DNA from 2 places in the Massilia sp. CCM 8734 genome. Region 2 is predicted to be linked to the other one. Evidence: predicted binding sites of a transcription regulator. Region 2 holds the regulator's gene; the other holds the start of a gene.
What was found. Region 2 encodes sigma-54, which starts transcription at its own class of promoters, with help from an activator protein. Its sites were predicted from a motif close to TGGCANGNAANCTGCTTT; they were not measured.
Positions count from the first base shown of each region.

Region 1: a site for sigma-54 is predicted at 3,084-3,101, ahead of F2P46_RS23230 (pilin). Genes of this name have one in related genera too.

Region 1 is NZ_WHJI01000028.1:78,096-85,415, reverse strand. It holds gene moaC (cyclic pyranopterin monophosphate synthase MoaC) at 1-491, shown strand, start outside; gene F2P46_RS37900 (pilin) at 733-1,176, opposite strand; gene F2P46_RS23235 (pilin) at 1,622-1,963, opposite strand; partial or broken gene F2P46_RS37890 (prepilin-type N-terminal cleavage/methylation domain-containing protein) at 1,949-2,083, opposite strand; gene F2P46_RS23230 (pilin) at 2,589-3,032, opposite strand; gene F2P46_RS23225 (FHA domain-containing protein) at 3,249-3,842, opposite strand; gene sucD (succinate--CoA ligase subunit alpha) at 3,930-4,811, opposite strand; gene sucC (ADP-forming succinate--CoA ligase subunit beta) at 4,837-6,009, opposite strand; gene F2P46_RS23210 (DUF2889 domain-containing protein) at 6,082-6,648, opposite strand; gene F2P46_RS23205 (hypothetical protein) at 7,039-7,320, opposite strand, start outside.
Region 2 is NZ_WHJI01000012.1:7,154-14,473, reverse strand. It holds gene F2P46_RS13085 (hypothetical protein) at 1-879, shown strand, start outside; gene F2P46_RS13080 (tetratricopeptide repeat protein) at 1,098-2,420, shown strand; gene F2P46_RS13075 (RNA polymerase factor sigma-54) at 2,446-3,918, opposite strand; gene lptB (LPS export ABC transporter ATP-binding protein) at 3,921-4,679, opposite strand; gene lptA (lipopolysaccharide transport periplasmic protein LptA) at 4,676-5,305, opposite strand; gene lptC (LPS export ABC transporter periplasmic protein LptC) at 5,302-5,925, opposite strand; gene F2P46_RS13055 (HAD family hydrolase) at 5,947-6,489, opposite strand; gene F2P46_RS13050 (KpsF/GutQ family sugar-phosphate isomerase) at 6,491-7,320, opposite strand, start outside.

The DNA of each region.
Region 1 (7,320 bases), on a different contig from region 2:
CACAAAACGACCAGCTTACCCATTTCGACGCCACCGGCCAGGCCCATATGGTCGACGTTGCAGGCAAGAGCGACACGCACCGCATCGCGGTGGCCGCCGGCACCATCCGCATGCAGCCGGCCACCATGGCGCTGGTGCTGTCGGGCAGCGCCAAAAAGGGCGATGTGCTCGGCATTGCGCGCATCGCCGCCATCATGGGGGCGAAAAAAACCAGCGAGCTGGTGCCGCTGTGCCATCCGCTGGCGATTACCCGGGTCGCCGTCGATTTCGAGGTCGACCAGGCGGCCAACAGCGTGCACTGCCGCGCCCAGGTCGAAACGGTCGGCAAGACTGGGGTCGAAATGGAAGCGCTCACTGCGGTCCAGGTCGGCCTGCTGACCATTTATGACATGTGCAAGGCGGTAGACCGCGGCATGGTGATGACCAATGTGCGGGTGCTGGAGAAGCAGGGGGGGAAATCGGGCGACTGGCACGCCGCCCTGGAAACGTAATCACGCCAACCGCAAACCGCTTTGCATGAAGAAAAGCCGGTTCTCCTGGCACTGCAACAGGCGCGTGTGGCGTGCAGGGTATCGGGACGGGCTGGCGTATTCGCGGCGGCGGGGATGTGAGCCCATGCATTTGCAGCCCGATTCTCCCTTCCTCACCCATCGCGGCATGTGGCCGGTACCATGGTGAGTGAACGCGCCGTACAGTTGACATGCCGCGCAGCGGAACCGCACGAAAGAAAGCTTATACCCCGGTACACGCCACCCCCGCGTGTTTTTTCAGGACTTCTGTCGAGCATAGCCAGCCTCCGTTGGTATCGCGCGCCCAAGTGATTTTCTTTCCATCAACGCTGGCCGGCCCCCCTACGATTGTACATATCAGCGTGGTAACGCCAACGGCCGCATCAGTGGCAGTATAGACACAGTTGGATGTTGAAGCTGGCAGTCGCGTTGCCGAAAATATCTCGGCGGCAGGTAAGCTAGGTTTCAGTACGAGCTCGACGTCGATACCGGTCTTGCCGGCGGCCGACTCCCCGATTGCCGAGCCGACCTTCGCCTTTGCCACATAATCCTGATAGGCGGGCAGCGCCAGCGCCGCCAGAATGCCAATGATCGCGACCACGATCATCAATTCAACGAGCGTAAAGCCGCATTGCGGCGACCGGCCGCACTTTCCTGTTGATGTCATAAGACCTCCAAAGTTATTGCTGTTTGTAGAGAAAAGAGTGAAGACTTGCGAAAACCTGATGACCACGCAAGTTCGACCCCATCCTCTACTGAAGGTTCAGCTGGTTATTTAGGTAGTCTGCTTTTCCTTGTGCCAGATCATGCCATGGCGCGCCCAAGCAATTTTGCCCATCCTGGGCGGATATCGGATCCGGCCCAATCGCTGCGTGGCCGCGTATCAATCAGCATCGAGACCAGCCCTCAAACGCTTCACTGATGCTAATGTAGCACTACACGTGCTGGCGGCATCGACCGATTCCGCCGATGACGCGGAAATTTTTTCTATCGGTGCCGTGCCGGATCGGCCAGGCCGCGCTCACGCCGGACAAAAAACCAAAAGCCCCGCAGCGCTGCACGCTGCGGGGCTTTTTAAGGCGTATCCGGACTGAGGACTTGCCTATACCAACTTAAGGTGCTGGTGCTGGTGCGGCGGTTGCGCACTCTTTAGGTTGCAGCTTGACAGGAACGTTGGTCGAGCAGGTCCATGCGCCGCTGACGCCAGAAACGTCGGCGGCACGCGTCCAAGTGATGTGCTTGCCGTCGATCAGGGAGTTACCTTTCAGGGTGCAGGCGATTACCGACACGCCCAAGGCTTCGGTCTTAGCGGTAATAGCGCAACGCTTGGTAGGGGTGGTTAAGCCGAAGTCGGTAACGACGGCGGTCAAGGTACCTTCAGCCAATTTCGTTTCTGCTTGAACTTTACCTGGGGTGATTTCAGCCAAGCCAGCAACGACTTGCGACTTCGACACGTAGTCCTGGTAAGCTGGCAGTGCAACAGCAGCCAAGATACCGATAATTGCCACAACGATCATCAGTTCGATCAGGGTAAAACCGGCTTGGGCTTTTTTCATCATTTTCATCGATTTCATTTTTACTACTCCTAGTTGTGATTAATTCGAAATTTGTGAACCGCACTTGAGTATATGCAAGCGCCGTGCCAGCTCGCTTCCGCCCATCAATCGACGTCAAAGCATGTAATTTTGCCAATTTTCGGCACCTAGATGACAGGGATTGCCAGCTCGAAGTGCCGTTTTTTGTCAGCACAGACCTTTTTGGCCGCTTTTTTGCGTCAAAACCTGACGATGGCCTTCCGCAGTGACAAAAACCGCATGCCGGGCGCCTCTGCCGGGAAGATCATCAAGTAGCAAGACAGAGCGCAGGCAATCCGCAGTCTTGTTCGTCATCCTGACTCGGCAGTTTATGGGCCGATCAGGATAGGCGGGCAAGCTCGCGCGAGCTCTATATAGAGAAGGTGGCATCAAGTGCAGCCGCTTGGCAGCCGGGCGCGGCGAGGGCACTGAGCAATCGACAATCGACAATCACCAGAATGCAAAAAGCCCCCTTAACAAGGGGGCTCGGCTGCTTAACGGCACATCAGGTGCATTCTTTCGGTTTGATCGTCGCAGGGAGGTTGGAAGTGCAGGTCCACGTGCCGGCCACCCCGCCACTGTCCTCGCTGCGCGTGAGGGTGATGAGAGAACCATCCACATTGCTGTTGCCCGTCAATGTGCATTCGAGCTTGCTTCCACCGTTGGGGGCGATCGACATCGTAATAGCGCAGCGCTTGGTCGCGGACGCCATGCCCAAGTCTTCCGGAACCGTCATGACCGTCTCAATCCCTTCCGCAACCTTGGTCTCAACGATGACCTTGGCAGCGCTGATTTCCGCCAGGCCCGTCATTGCCTGTGCTTTCGAGACATAATTTTGATACGCCGGCAGCGCAACGCTGGCCAAAATTCCGATAATTGCCACAACAATCATCAATTCGATCAAGGTAAAACCAGCCTGGATGCGGTGGCGCGTGTTTGTCGGTGTCATCTCATTCCCCCAGCGCAGACATAATTGCCTACAGTAAATTATTCTGGAGTAGTTGCAATTGCCGTGCCAGCGTTTTTAGCGAAGTTTGGGCCGGCTCAAGGATCTTAGTGGCAAAAAAACGCCAATTTCCGCGACTGGAATACAAAAATTGTCACTTTCTACGGACAATTTTTGCCATGCTGCCGCCTCGGGATGCGTCAGCGGCGCTCGCGTCTCCTATTCAGGCGTCAAGGAAAACACCATATCGGCACCGGCCAGCTCGATGGCGTCGCCATGCTGAAGGCGGCGTGGCGTCTTGCCGGGAGACACTCCATTGATGAGCGGCGCCACATTGCCATCCACATGCGCCAGGTAATAGGCGCCGTTCTGGCGCGTAATGGCCACCACCTGCACGCCGGGCTTGCCCAAGGTCGACAGCGGCTTGGTCAAGGCCAGCCGCTTGCCGGCGTTGGGACCAGTCTTGACCTCGATCGACCCGAGCAGGTTGCCCGTATCGGCAAGCGCGTCCGGCATTGCGCGCCGCGGTCCGCCAATGAATTCGAGCTGAAAACGCGCCACGACGATGGTGTCGTGATCTTCCAGCATATGCTTGGCCACCCGCTTGCCGTTGACATAGGTGCCGTTGGTGCTGCCCAGGTCTTCCACGAACACATCGTCCATGATGAAGTTGAACGCCGCGTGGGAACCGCTCATGGCCGGGTGCGGCAGGACGATGTCGTTGTCGGGCTTGCGCCCGAGCGTCATGCGGTCCTTGTCGAGCTCGACCTCTCGTATCACCGCCTGATTGCGCGATATGATAATTTTCGCCACTCTTGCCCTCCGGTGGGTGACCCGCCAACGAGAACGGGGAGCTTGCGCTCCCCGTCATTATTCACTACCTTTGCCCTTGCTTACAAATTACAGCATGGCTTTGAGCAAACGCGCCATTTCCGACGGGTTTTTGGTCGCTTTAATACCGCAGGCTTCCATGATGTCGAGCTTGGCTTGCGCGGTGTCGGCGCCACCGGAAATCAACGCACCGGCATGGCCCATGCGCTTGCCCGGAGGCGCGGTCACGCCGGCGATGAAGCACACCACCGGCTTTTTCATGTTGTCCTTGATCCAGTAAGCCGCATTGCCTTCGTCAGGACCGCCGATTTCGCCGATCATGATAACCGCGTCGGTATCCGGATCGTCGTTGAACATCTTCATGACGTCGATGTGCTTCAGACCGTTGATCGGGTCGCCGCCGATGCCCACTGCCGACGACTGGCCCAGGCCCAGCGCCGTCAACTGACCAACCGCTTCGTAGGTCAAGGTGCCCGAACGCGAGACCACGCCGATGCGGCCCTTGCGGTGGATGTGACCCGGCATGATGCCGATCTTGATTTCGTCTGGCGTGATCAGGCCCGGGCAGTTAGGACCGAGCAGCAGGGTCTTGGAGCCGGCCTTGGCCATGCGGTCCTTGAGCGCCATCATGTCGCGCACAGGAATGCCTTCGGTGATGCAGATTGCCAGGTCGAGTTCGGCTTCGACGGCTTCCCAGATCGCGGCGGCCGCGCCTGCCGGCGGCACGTAGATCACCGACACGTTGGCGCCGGTTTCTTTTTTCGCTTCAGCAACGTTAGCGAAAATAGGAATGCCTTCGAAATCTTCGCCGGCCTTCTTCGGGTTCACGCCGGCAACGAAGCATTCCTTGCCATTCGCGTAATCGCGGCACATGCGGGTGTGGAATTGACCGGTCTTGCCGGTAATCCCCTGGGTGACTACTTTTGTATCTTTATTGATCAGAATCGACATGTTTGTTCCTTCGAATTAGGCCGGATTAGGCTTTATGAGCAGCAGCAGCCGCTACCACGGCCTTGGCTGCGTCTTCCATCGTATCGGCGGCGATGATCGGCAGGCCGGAGTCGGCCAGCATCTTCTTGCCGATGTCTTCGTTGGTGCCCTTCATGCGCACAACCAGCGGCACGGTCAGGGAAACGGCTTTCGATGCGGTGATCACGCCTTCGGCGATCACGTCGCAACGCATGATGCCGCCGAAAATGTTGACCAGGATGGCTTTCAGGCCTGGGTTTTTCAACATGATCTTGAACGCTTCGGTGACTTTTTCAGCCGTTGCGCCGCCGCCCACGTCGAGGAAGTTGGCAGGCTCGCCGCCGAACAGCTTGATGGTGTCCATGGTGGCCATGGCCAGGCCGGCGCCGTTGACCAGGCAGCCGATGTTGCCGTCGAGCGAGATGTAAGCCAGGTCGAACTTGGAAGCTTCGACTTCGGCCGCGTCTTCTTCGTCCAGGTCGCGGTAAGCGACGATGTTCGGCTGGCGATACAGGGCGTTCGAGTCGAAGTTGAATTTGGCGTCGAGCGCGATGACCTTGCCGGAACCGGTCAGTATCAGCGGGTTGATTTCGGCCAGCGAAGCATCGGTTTCCCAGTAGGCTTTGTACAGGCCTTGCAGCTGAACGCGCGCGTCGGCGATCGATTCAGGCGGCACGCCGATCTTGGCCGAAATCTGGTCCGCTTCGGCGTCGGTCAGGCCGACCGATGGGTCGATCGCGATCTGGTGGATTTTTTCCGGGTTCGAATGGGCAACTTCTTCGATGTCCATGCCGCCTTCGGAGGAAGCCATCAGCACCACGCGCTGGCTGACGCGGTCGGTGACCATCGACACGTACAGTTCTTTCTTGATGTCCGCGCCTTCTTCGATCAGCAGGCGGCGTACTTTCTGGCCTTCCGGGCTGGTCTGGTGCGTGATCAGCTGCATGCCCAGGATCTGTTCTGCGTATTCCTTGACTTGTTCCAGCGACTTGGCGACCTTCACGCCGCCGCCCTTGCCGCGACCGCCAGCATGGATCTGTGCCTTGACTACCCAGACCGGACCGCCGAGCGTCTCGGCTGCTTTTACAGCCTCTTCCACGGACAAGCACGGAATGCCGCGCGGTACCGTCACTCCATACTGCCGGAGGATTTCTTTGCCTTGATACTCATGGATTTTCATGCTGGCTTCCCTTCTTCTGATACTGATTTGTAGAAATACGGTTGAAATGCGGAAAAAAACGGGAAAGCGAGGCTAACCCGGTACAGCTTTCGCCACCCAGCGCGGATAGTACACCGCGACGGCAGGACCCTCGGCCCGCAGGGCATGGCATTTGTCGATCTGGAACGGCTTTTCCGGCAAGGGATCGTGACCCGGCCCGTCGCGGGTCTGGATCACGTCGTTGGCATAAGCCTGGATCGCCGCCGTCGGCAGGATCTGGGCCAGTTCGCTCAGGTGCGTGCAGCCAAGCACGCCGGACAGCCGCTCTTTGATGCCAAGGCGAAAGCCCTTCATCAAGGACAGACCGATCAATTTTTTGTAAGCCGGCGCTATGGTATCGCAATAGCCCGGGTAGGGAACCGCATCGGACGCGGCTTCGGCATCAACAATGGTCAGCTCGCGGTTGATGGTGATGCGCAGGTGCAGGTTGTGCAGGGGCATGCCGCCGCTTCTGACGCCCGAGGCCAAGGTGACGTCGCGTACTTTGATGTCGGTGATACGGGCGTCGAGATCCCACAGGCCATCATCGCGCGCGTACGCTGCGACTTCGATGGCGCGCGTATGCCGCAGGGCGCGAGGGACGGGTGAAGACAGGGGCATGAAGACAAGACCAATGCCGGAAAATGCGGCGTAAATAGTTGCAGCCGGTGTGCACATCGTGCACGTTGCCGCAGCTTCTACGGCAACAACCGCTCATGCGGCGCTGCTTAAACCACAAAAGTTTAGCACATGCGGGAGGCCAGTTGCGCTGCAACATGGTTTTTTGGGGCAAGATGCGCGAAATTTCATCAGTCGGGGCGATTTTGGTATCGGTTGCGCGGGGCGCATGTGGCCGCTTCAATGAAGAAGAGCTTGGGGACGGCCCGTCCAGCGACGCATCAGCCCGTGTCCGTTTGTCAGACCTGACCCCGTTCCGTTTGTCAGACCTGACCCCGTTCCGACCCTGCCCTGTTGCGTGTGCGGGTGTCGGACCTGCCCCTGTCACCTTTATTACTCGCCCCCTCGGCGAGCATCATGAATTTCATGTGCTCTAACAACTTCTTGCGATGGATTTTCAATAAATCTAAATAAGTCGGATCGTCGTTGTAAATCTTCGAGGTTCCAAGGATCAGTTCTATTTTTATAGGCATCATCGTACGAAGTCATCAAAGCAATTCTGTCGACCTCAGAAATTTCGTTCAATTTCCTTGAAAAAACCTTAGTGTAGTCAATCAATAAATCTCTGCTTCCCCAATAACTTCTGTGCAAATCGGATTCAGATAGACTGCCACT
Region 2 (7,320 bases):
GTGCTGGCCGTCGACGGCGTTCGCCTGGCCAGTATCGGCGCCGGCGGTACCAGCGTGAGCGCCCCCGACGCGGCCATGTTCGCACGCGTCCTGCGCACTTTCGGCACCCATCCGCGCGTGCTGGCGTGGCTCTCCGCCCAACAACGCCTGCCGTCCAGCCTGGTCACGTACCACAAACAGATCGAAGGCTATAGCGAAACGCGTACCTATACGATCAGCGCCGTCAAGCAAAGCGCACCGGCCGGCTACAGCCTCGCCGCATACAGACCGCGCGCGCCGCAGGGTGACGACATCGACCAGGTGCTCGACAAGGCAGCAGTCAACGCAGCCCCGCCGACGGCGGCGGCCAGACAAGCCGTCGAACGCGAAACTGAGCAGGCATTCGCAGACAATCGCTTGCTGGACGCCGTGCTGGGGATGAACGAATGGGTATGTTCGGGGGGCGATGTGATAACGCGTACGGCGGCGCAACATGCGCTGGTGGAGGCCGACCCGGAGTTGATCAGGCTGGGCGCGACAATGGGCGAAAAAAATACCAAGGCGGAACTGGAAGCGGCCATCGCCACGCTGCAGGACCTGCGCAAGCACACCACGCGCAAGCAACACGTCCTGATGCTGTTTGAAGCCGACAACCTCAAAGAGCTGGGCCAATATCGCGAAGCTGCTGCGCTCTACGCCAGCGCGCTACAGGCCAATCCGGCGATGGCGTCGGCCTACGCCAGCCTGGGAATGGCACTTTACAGAAACGAGGATACCATGCGCGCCTGGCGCAGTTGGGATGCGGGACGACGCATCTCGAGCGGTGGGGAGCTCGACCTGTTCGGCAACGTCGATCAACTGGAGCAAACGCTCTTGCGCAACTACCCGGAGTTCGTGTAGGCGCAGCGCAAACCTGCTCTCCCGGTCACAGGCACTTGCGCAGGGCGACCGACGCAGGGCGTCGGACGGCCCGCACGCAAGAAGAATGACGCTCCGATACCGGCGGTACAGAGCTGCGCTACCCTGCGCGCAGCCGCCGGCTGACCGCCAAAAGATAGCGTTACGACAATCTCTTCCTCTTATAATGGTCCGTCTATCACCACCATAGCGGGCCAACCATGTTCACGCGATACACCTCCACTTCCCTGCTGCGCCTGGCGATGCTGGGCACCCTGGGCGCCGCTGGCGCGCCGGCGTGCGCCGCCATCACCTTCGACTTGCATGTCGCCGTCAACTACACGGGCGCCACGCGCGGCGGCGTCCCCATACCGAACGAGACGCATAAATTCAAGGTCACGCAGGGCGAACGCTATCTGACCGTGCAAGACGCGAAGGAAACGACGATTGTCGACCTGGTCACGCGGCGCCGCTATCAAATCGACGAGCCAAGCCGCAGCTACGTGGCCTATTCGATGTTCGACACCATCGCCTATCGCCTGCTCGCAGTCAAAAAGAAAGGCAGCTTCACGCCGACCTACGGCCTGATCGAGCTGGAAAACAATCTGTCGGTCGAGGTGGCGGCGCGCACGCTGACCGAATCGACCGAAGGCGGCGCCACGGTGCTGGCTGTCGACGGCTTTCGCCTGGCCAGTATCGGCGCCGGCGGAACCAGCGTCAGCGCCGGCGACGCGGCCATGTTCGCACGCATCCTGCGCACTTTCGGTACCCATCCGCGCGTGCTGACGCGCCTCTCCGCCCAACCACGCCTGCCGGCCAGCCTGGTCACCTACCACAAGCAGATCGAAGGCTACAGCGAAACGCGTACCTATACGATCAGCGCCGTCAAGCAAGGCGCACCGGCCAGCTACAGTCTGGCCGCGTACAAGCTGCGCGCGCCGCAAGGTGACGAGATCGACCAGGTGCTCGACAAGGGAGCCATCAGCGCAGCACCGCCGACAGCGGCGGCCAGGCAGGCGTTCGAGCGCGAAACCGCGCAGGCGTTCGCCGACAATCGCGTGCTGGACGCTATGCTGGGGATGAACGAATGGGTATTCTCCGGGGGGGGCGATCCGGTCATGCCGACGCCGGCGCAGCGGGCGCTGTTCCAGGCCAACCCGCAGTTGAGCAGCCTTGCGGCGGTGATGCGCAAACAAGAGACCAAGGCGGAACTGGAAGCGACGCTCGCCACGCTGCAGGAACTGCGCAAGCACACTACACGCAAGCAACACGTCCTGATGCTGTTTGAAGCCGATAACCTCAAAGAGTTGGGTAGGTACCGCGAAGCAGCTGCGTTGTACGCCAAGGCGCTGCAGGCCAATCCGGCAATGGCATCGGCCTACGCCGGCCTCGGAATGTCCCTTTACAGAAGCGACGACACCGTGCGCGCCTGGCGTAGCTGGGATGCGGGACGACGCATCTCGAACGGCGGGGAGCTCGACCTGTTCGGCAACGTCGACCAACTGGAACAGTCGCTCTTGCGCGACTACCCGCAGTTCTTGTAAGCGCTGCGCAAACCTGCCCGCCCGGTCACAGGCACTTGCGCAGGGCGACCGGCGGAATCTTGAGCGCTTCGCGGTACTTGGCGACCGTGCGGCGCGCAATCACCATGCCCTGCTCGCCCAGCATGTCGGCGATCTTGCTGTCCGACAGAGGGCTCTTCGGATCTTCGGCGCTGGTCAGCTGCACGATCAGCGCGCGGATCGCCGTCGATGACGCTTCGCCGCCCGCTTCGGTGGCCACGTGGCTGCCGAAAAAATACTTCAGCTCGAACATGCCGTGCGGCGTCATCATGTACTTTTGCGTGGTCACGCGCGAGATCGTGCTCTCGTGCAGGCCAAGCGTGTCGGCGATTTCGCGCAGCACCAGCGGTCGCATCGCCACCGCGCCGTGCGAGAAGAAATTGCGCTGGCGTTCGACGATCGCTTCGGCCACCCGCAAGATGGTGTCGAAGCGCTGGCGCATGTTCTTGATCAGCCATTTGGCTTCCTGCAGCTGCGCGCCCATCTGCCCTTCGCCCTTGCCCTGCTTGAGCAGCGCGGCGTACATGCTGTTTACGCGCAGGCGCGGCATCACGTCGTTATTGAGCATCACCGACCAGCCGTTTTTTGCCTTGCGCACGATCACGTCCGGCACCACGTAGTCCGACACGTCGGACGCGAACTCCGCGCCCGGATGCGGATTGCACTGGCGGATCACGGTCTGCGCCTCGCGCAAGTCTTCATCGTCGCAATCGAGCGCTTTTTTCAGCTTGTTGAATTCGCGCTGGGCGAACCAGGTCAGGTGGTTTTCGACGATGGTCAGCGCCATGCGCCGCGTCACCATCGGCACGCCGGGCATGCGCCGGATCTGCAGCGCCAGGCATTCGGACGCATTGCGCGCGCATACCCCGCTCGGATCGAAACTTTGCAGCAGCGCCAGCACGGTGCGCAGTTCGTCGATCTCGATCTCCAGCTCGGGCGGCATGCGCTCGTGGATCTCTTCGAGCGACTCGGTCAGGTAGCCGTTGTCGTCGATGGCGTCGACGATCAGTTCGACCAGCGCCCGGTCGCGCGCTTCGAGCACGGTCACGCGCATCTGCTCCATCAGGTGCTCGCGCAAGGTGGTGCTTGATGCTTCGAGCTGCGGGCGCGAATCCTCGTCGTCGGGCGTCTTGGCGCGACCGAGGTCGCCCCACTCGCCATCGTTGTCGTTGCTGGACGGGCTGTCCGCTTCGCCGCCTTCGAAATTCTCGCCTTCGCTCGGCGCCGGCGCATCCTGCGCACCCGGCTCGGGCGTCGCTTCGGTCGGCGTCGAGGTGCTGCTGATGGCGCCATCGCCCAACAGGCGCACCGAATGATCGAGCGGATCGTCGAGCCGTTCGAGCAGCGGATTGTCGGTCAACAGCTGTTCCAGTTCCTGGTGCAGTTCCAGGGTCGACAACTGCAGCAGCCGGATCGACTGCTGCAACTGGGGCGTGAGGGCCAGGTGCTGGGAAGTGCGTAGTTGAAGGGACTGTTTCATGCCTACATCCGGAAGTGTTCGCCCAGGTAGACCCGACGCACGGATTCATCCGCGATGATATCGTCGGGACGACCGGAGGCGAGCACCGCGCCCTGGTTGATGATGTAGGCGCGGTCGCAGATACCCAGCGTTTCGCGCACGTTGTGGTCGGTGATCAGGACGCCGATGCCGCGCTGCTTGAGGAAGCGCACGATGCGCTGGATCTCGATGACGGCGATCGGATCGACCCCGGCGAACGGTTCGTCGAGCAGCACGAAGCGCGGGTTGGTCGCCAGCGCGCGCGCGATCTCGACCCGGCGCCGCTCGCCGCCCGAGAGCGACATGGCCTGGTTTTCGCGCAGTTTTTCGATCTGCAGGTCGGCCAGCAGGGTATCCAACCGTTCGTTGATCTGCGCCTTGGTGAGCGACTTGCCATCGACCTTTTGCAGCTCCAGCACGGCGCGGATGTTTTCTTCCACGGTCAGCTTGCGGAACACCGACGCTTCCTGCGGCAGGTACGACAGGCCGAGCGCGGCGCGCCGGTGAATCGGCAGGCTCGAAATATCGACCCCGCTGATATCGATCGTGCCCGCGTCCGACGGCACCAGGCCGACGATCATGTAGAACGAGGTAGTCTTGCCGGCGCCATTCGGGCCGAGCAGGCCGACCACTTCGCCGCAGTCGACCTGCAACGAGACGTCGCGCACGACCAGGCGCTTGCCGTAGCTTTTCTGCAGGCCGCGCACGATCAGCGTGCTGCCGCAATTTTTCGGTTCGATCATGGATTTCCCGCAACTGGCGTGGTGGTCGGCGCGGGCGCCGGCGCTGGTGCGGGCGTCACCGCCGGCGCGCCGGCCGCCGGCGTGGCCGGCGCGGCGCGCGGCTTGCGCGGGGCGATGATCATGGTGCCGCGACCCTGGCCCGGCTTGTTGACGCCGCTGGCGTCATTACGCGCCACGAACACCTCTTTGCGGCTGTCGTAGGAAATGAATTCGCTTTCGATTTCGTTGGTCGGTTTCTGCCCTTCGAGCTGGCGGATCCTGGCGTTCGAGAACAGCTTCATCATGTCGTTGCGTTCATCGTATTCGATGCGCTGGGCCTGGCCTTCGATCCACAGGTCGGGCCCGCCGTCGCGCTTCTGGCGGAAGGTGGCAGCCTTGCCGGCGCTGGCGGTCAGGGTCACGAACATGTCGCCTTCGGGCGTCTCCTTGATGACGGCGCGGTCCGACTTGAGAATCAGCGTGCCCTTGGTGACGACCACGTTCCCGGTCAGGATCGTCACCTGGGTCACTTCATTGGTCTCCAGGGAATCGTAAGTGATCACCGCCTGCTTGGCGGAATCGGCCTTTTCGGCGGACGCGGTGGCCGCGGCCAGGCCCAGCAGGGCGATGGCTAGGAATTTTTTCATTGTGGTTTACCTGTGATGGTTGGCGCTGCGCGCGCCGCTTTCGGTGGATACACGATCTGCCCGCGGCTGGCGAACTTGAGCTCGCGCGTCGCGTTGTTCGCTTCCATGCCGGTTCCCCTGATGGTGGAATTGCCCAGCGTGACCTGGACCGGCTGGTCGGACGTCATGCGGTCTTCGTCGGTAAAGACGGTCAGTGCTTCGGTCTTGAGTTCCATCGCGCGGTTGTTGGGCGACTCGGGCCGCACCACCTTGACATCGCCCATCAGGTCGGCCTGGTTCTGGGCGTGGCGGATGCGCGCGCGCTGCGAGGTGATGGTGGTGAGCGGCTGGCCGGGCGCGACGCCCTGCAGCACCGGCAGCTCGACATCGGAGGAATCGTCGATCGGGCGGTGCGTGAGCTTGGCGCCGGACACCAGGTAGCGCGGCTTGCCCTCGGGCGTCATGCGCACGAAGCTGAATTGTTCGACGATGTAGTCGGGTTCATTCTTGAAGGTGTTCGGATCGACCGTGTCGTCGCCGTTTTGCGCCAGCTGGACCAGCCAGAAGGTGCCGAAGGCGAAGAAGGTCCCGACCACCATGATCGCGGTCAGGCGCCAGCGGTGTGCGGTGCGCTTATGCATGGTGGTCTCCTGTGGTGTGCATCAGGCGAAGTACGGCGCCAGTGCCGCGTCGTAGGTGCCTTGCGCGCGCATGACCAGGTCGCACACTTCGCGCACCGCGCCACGCCCGCCGCCGGCCTTGGTGACGTAATGGGCGCGGTACTGCACTTCTGGATGCCCGGTCGGCACGGTGACGGCAAAGCCGACCTGCAGCAGCAGCGGCAGGTCGATCACATCGTCGCCGATGTAGCCGCACTGCGCGGCGGTGACGCCGGTCGCTTCCAGCAATTTGGCAAAGGCGACGCGCTTGTCGTGGATGCCCTGGTGGACGTGCATGATGCCCAGGTCGGCGGCGCGCCGCACCACGATCGGCGACTGGCGCGCGCTGATGATGGCGGTGGCCACGCCGCTCTTTTGCAGCAGCTGGATGCCCAGGCCGTCGAGCACATTGAAGGTCTTGGTCGCTTCGCCATCGGGGCCGTAGGTCAGGCTGCCGTCGGTGAGCACGCCATCGACGTCGAAAATCATGACCTTGACGGCGGCGGCGCGCTGCATGTGGGCCAGTTGGTTTGCGGGCTCGGTCATGTCAGATCACCTTGGCGCGGGTCAGGTCGTGGATATGCAGGGCGCCAACGAGCTTGCCGGCGCAATCGACCACCAGCATCTGGTTGATGCGGAATTCTTCCATGATGGCCACCGCGTCGACCGCCAGCTGGTCGGGACCGACCCGGCGCGGGTCGGCGTGCATCACGTCGCGGATGGTGATCTTCGTGAAATCCTGCACGCGCTCGATCAGCCGGCGCAGGTCGCCGTCGGTAAATACGCCGACCGGGTGCCCGGCGTCATCGACGATAGCGGTCATGCCCATCCCCTTCTGGGTGATTTCGAGCAGGGCCACCGAGAGCGACACATCGGCAGTCACGGCCGGCACCGCGTCGCCGCTGCGCATGACGTCGCGCACGTGGGTCAGCAGGCGCCGTCCCAGCGCGCCGCCCGGATGCGAGCGGGCGAAATCTTCTTCTTTAAAGCCGTGGGCGTCGAGCAGCGCCACGGCCAGCGCGTCGCCCAGCGCCAGGGTGACGGTGGTGCTGGCGGTCGGCGCCAGGTTGAGCGGGCAGGCTTCCTTGGCCACCGAGACGTCGAGGTGCACGTCGGCCAGCAGCGCCAGGCTCGATTGCGGGTTGCCGGTCATGGCGATCAGCGGTGCGCCCATGCGCTTGATGATCGGCAGGATCGACATCAGCTCGGCCGTCTCGCCGGAATTCGAGATGGCGATGAAGGCATCCTGCGCGGTGACCATGCCAAGGTCGCCGTGGGCCGCTTCGCCCGGGTGGACGAACATGGCCGGGGTGCCGGTCGAGGCCAGGGTGGCGGCGATCTTGCGCGCGATATGGCCCGACTTGCCCATGCCGGAGA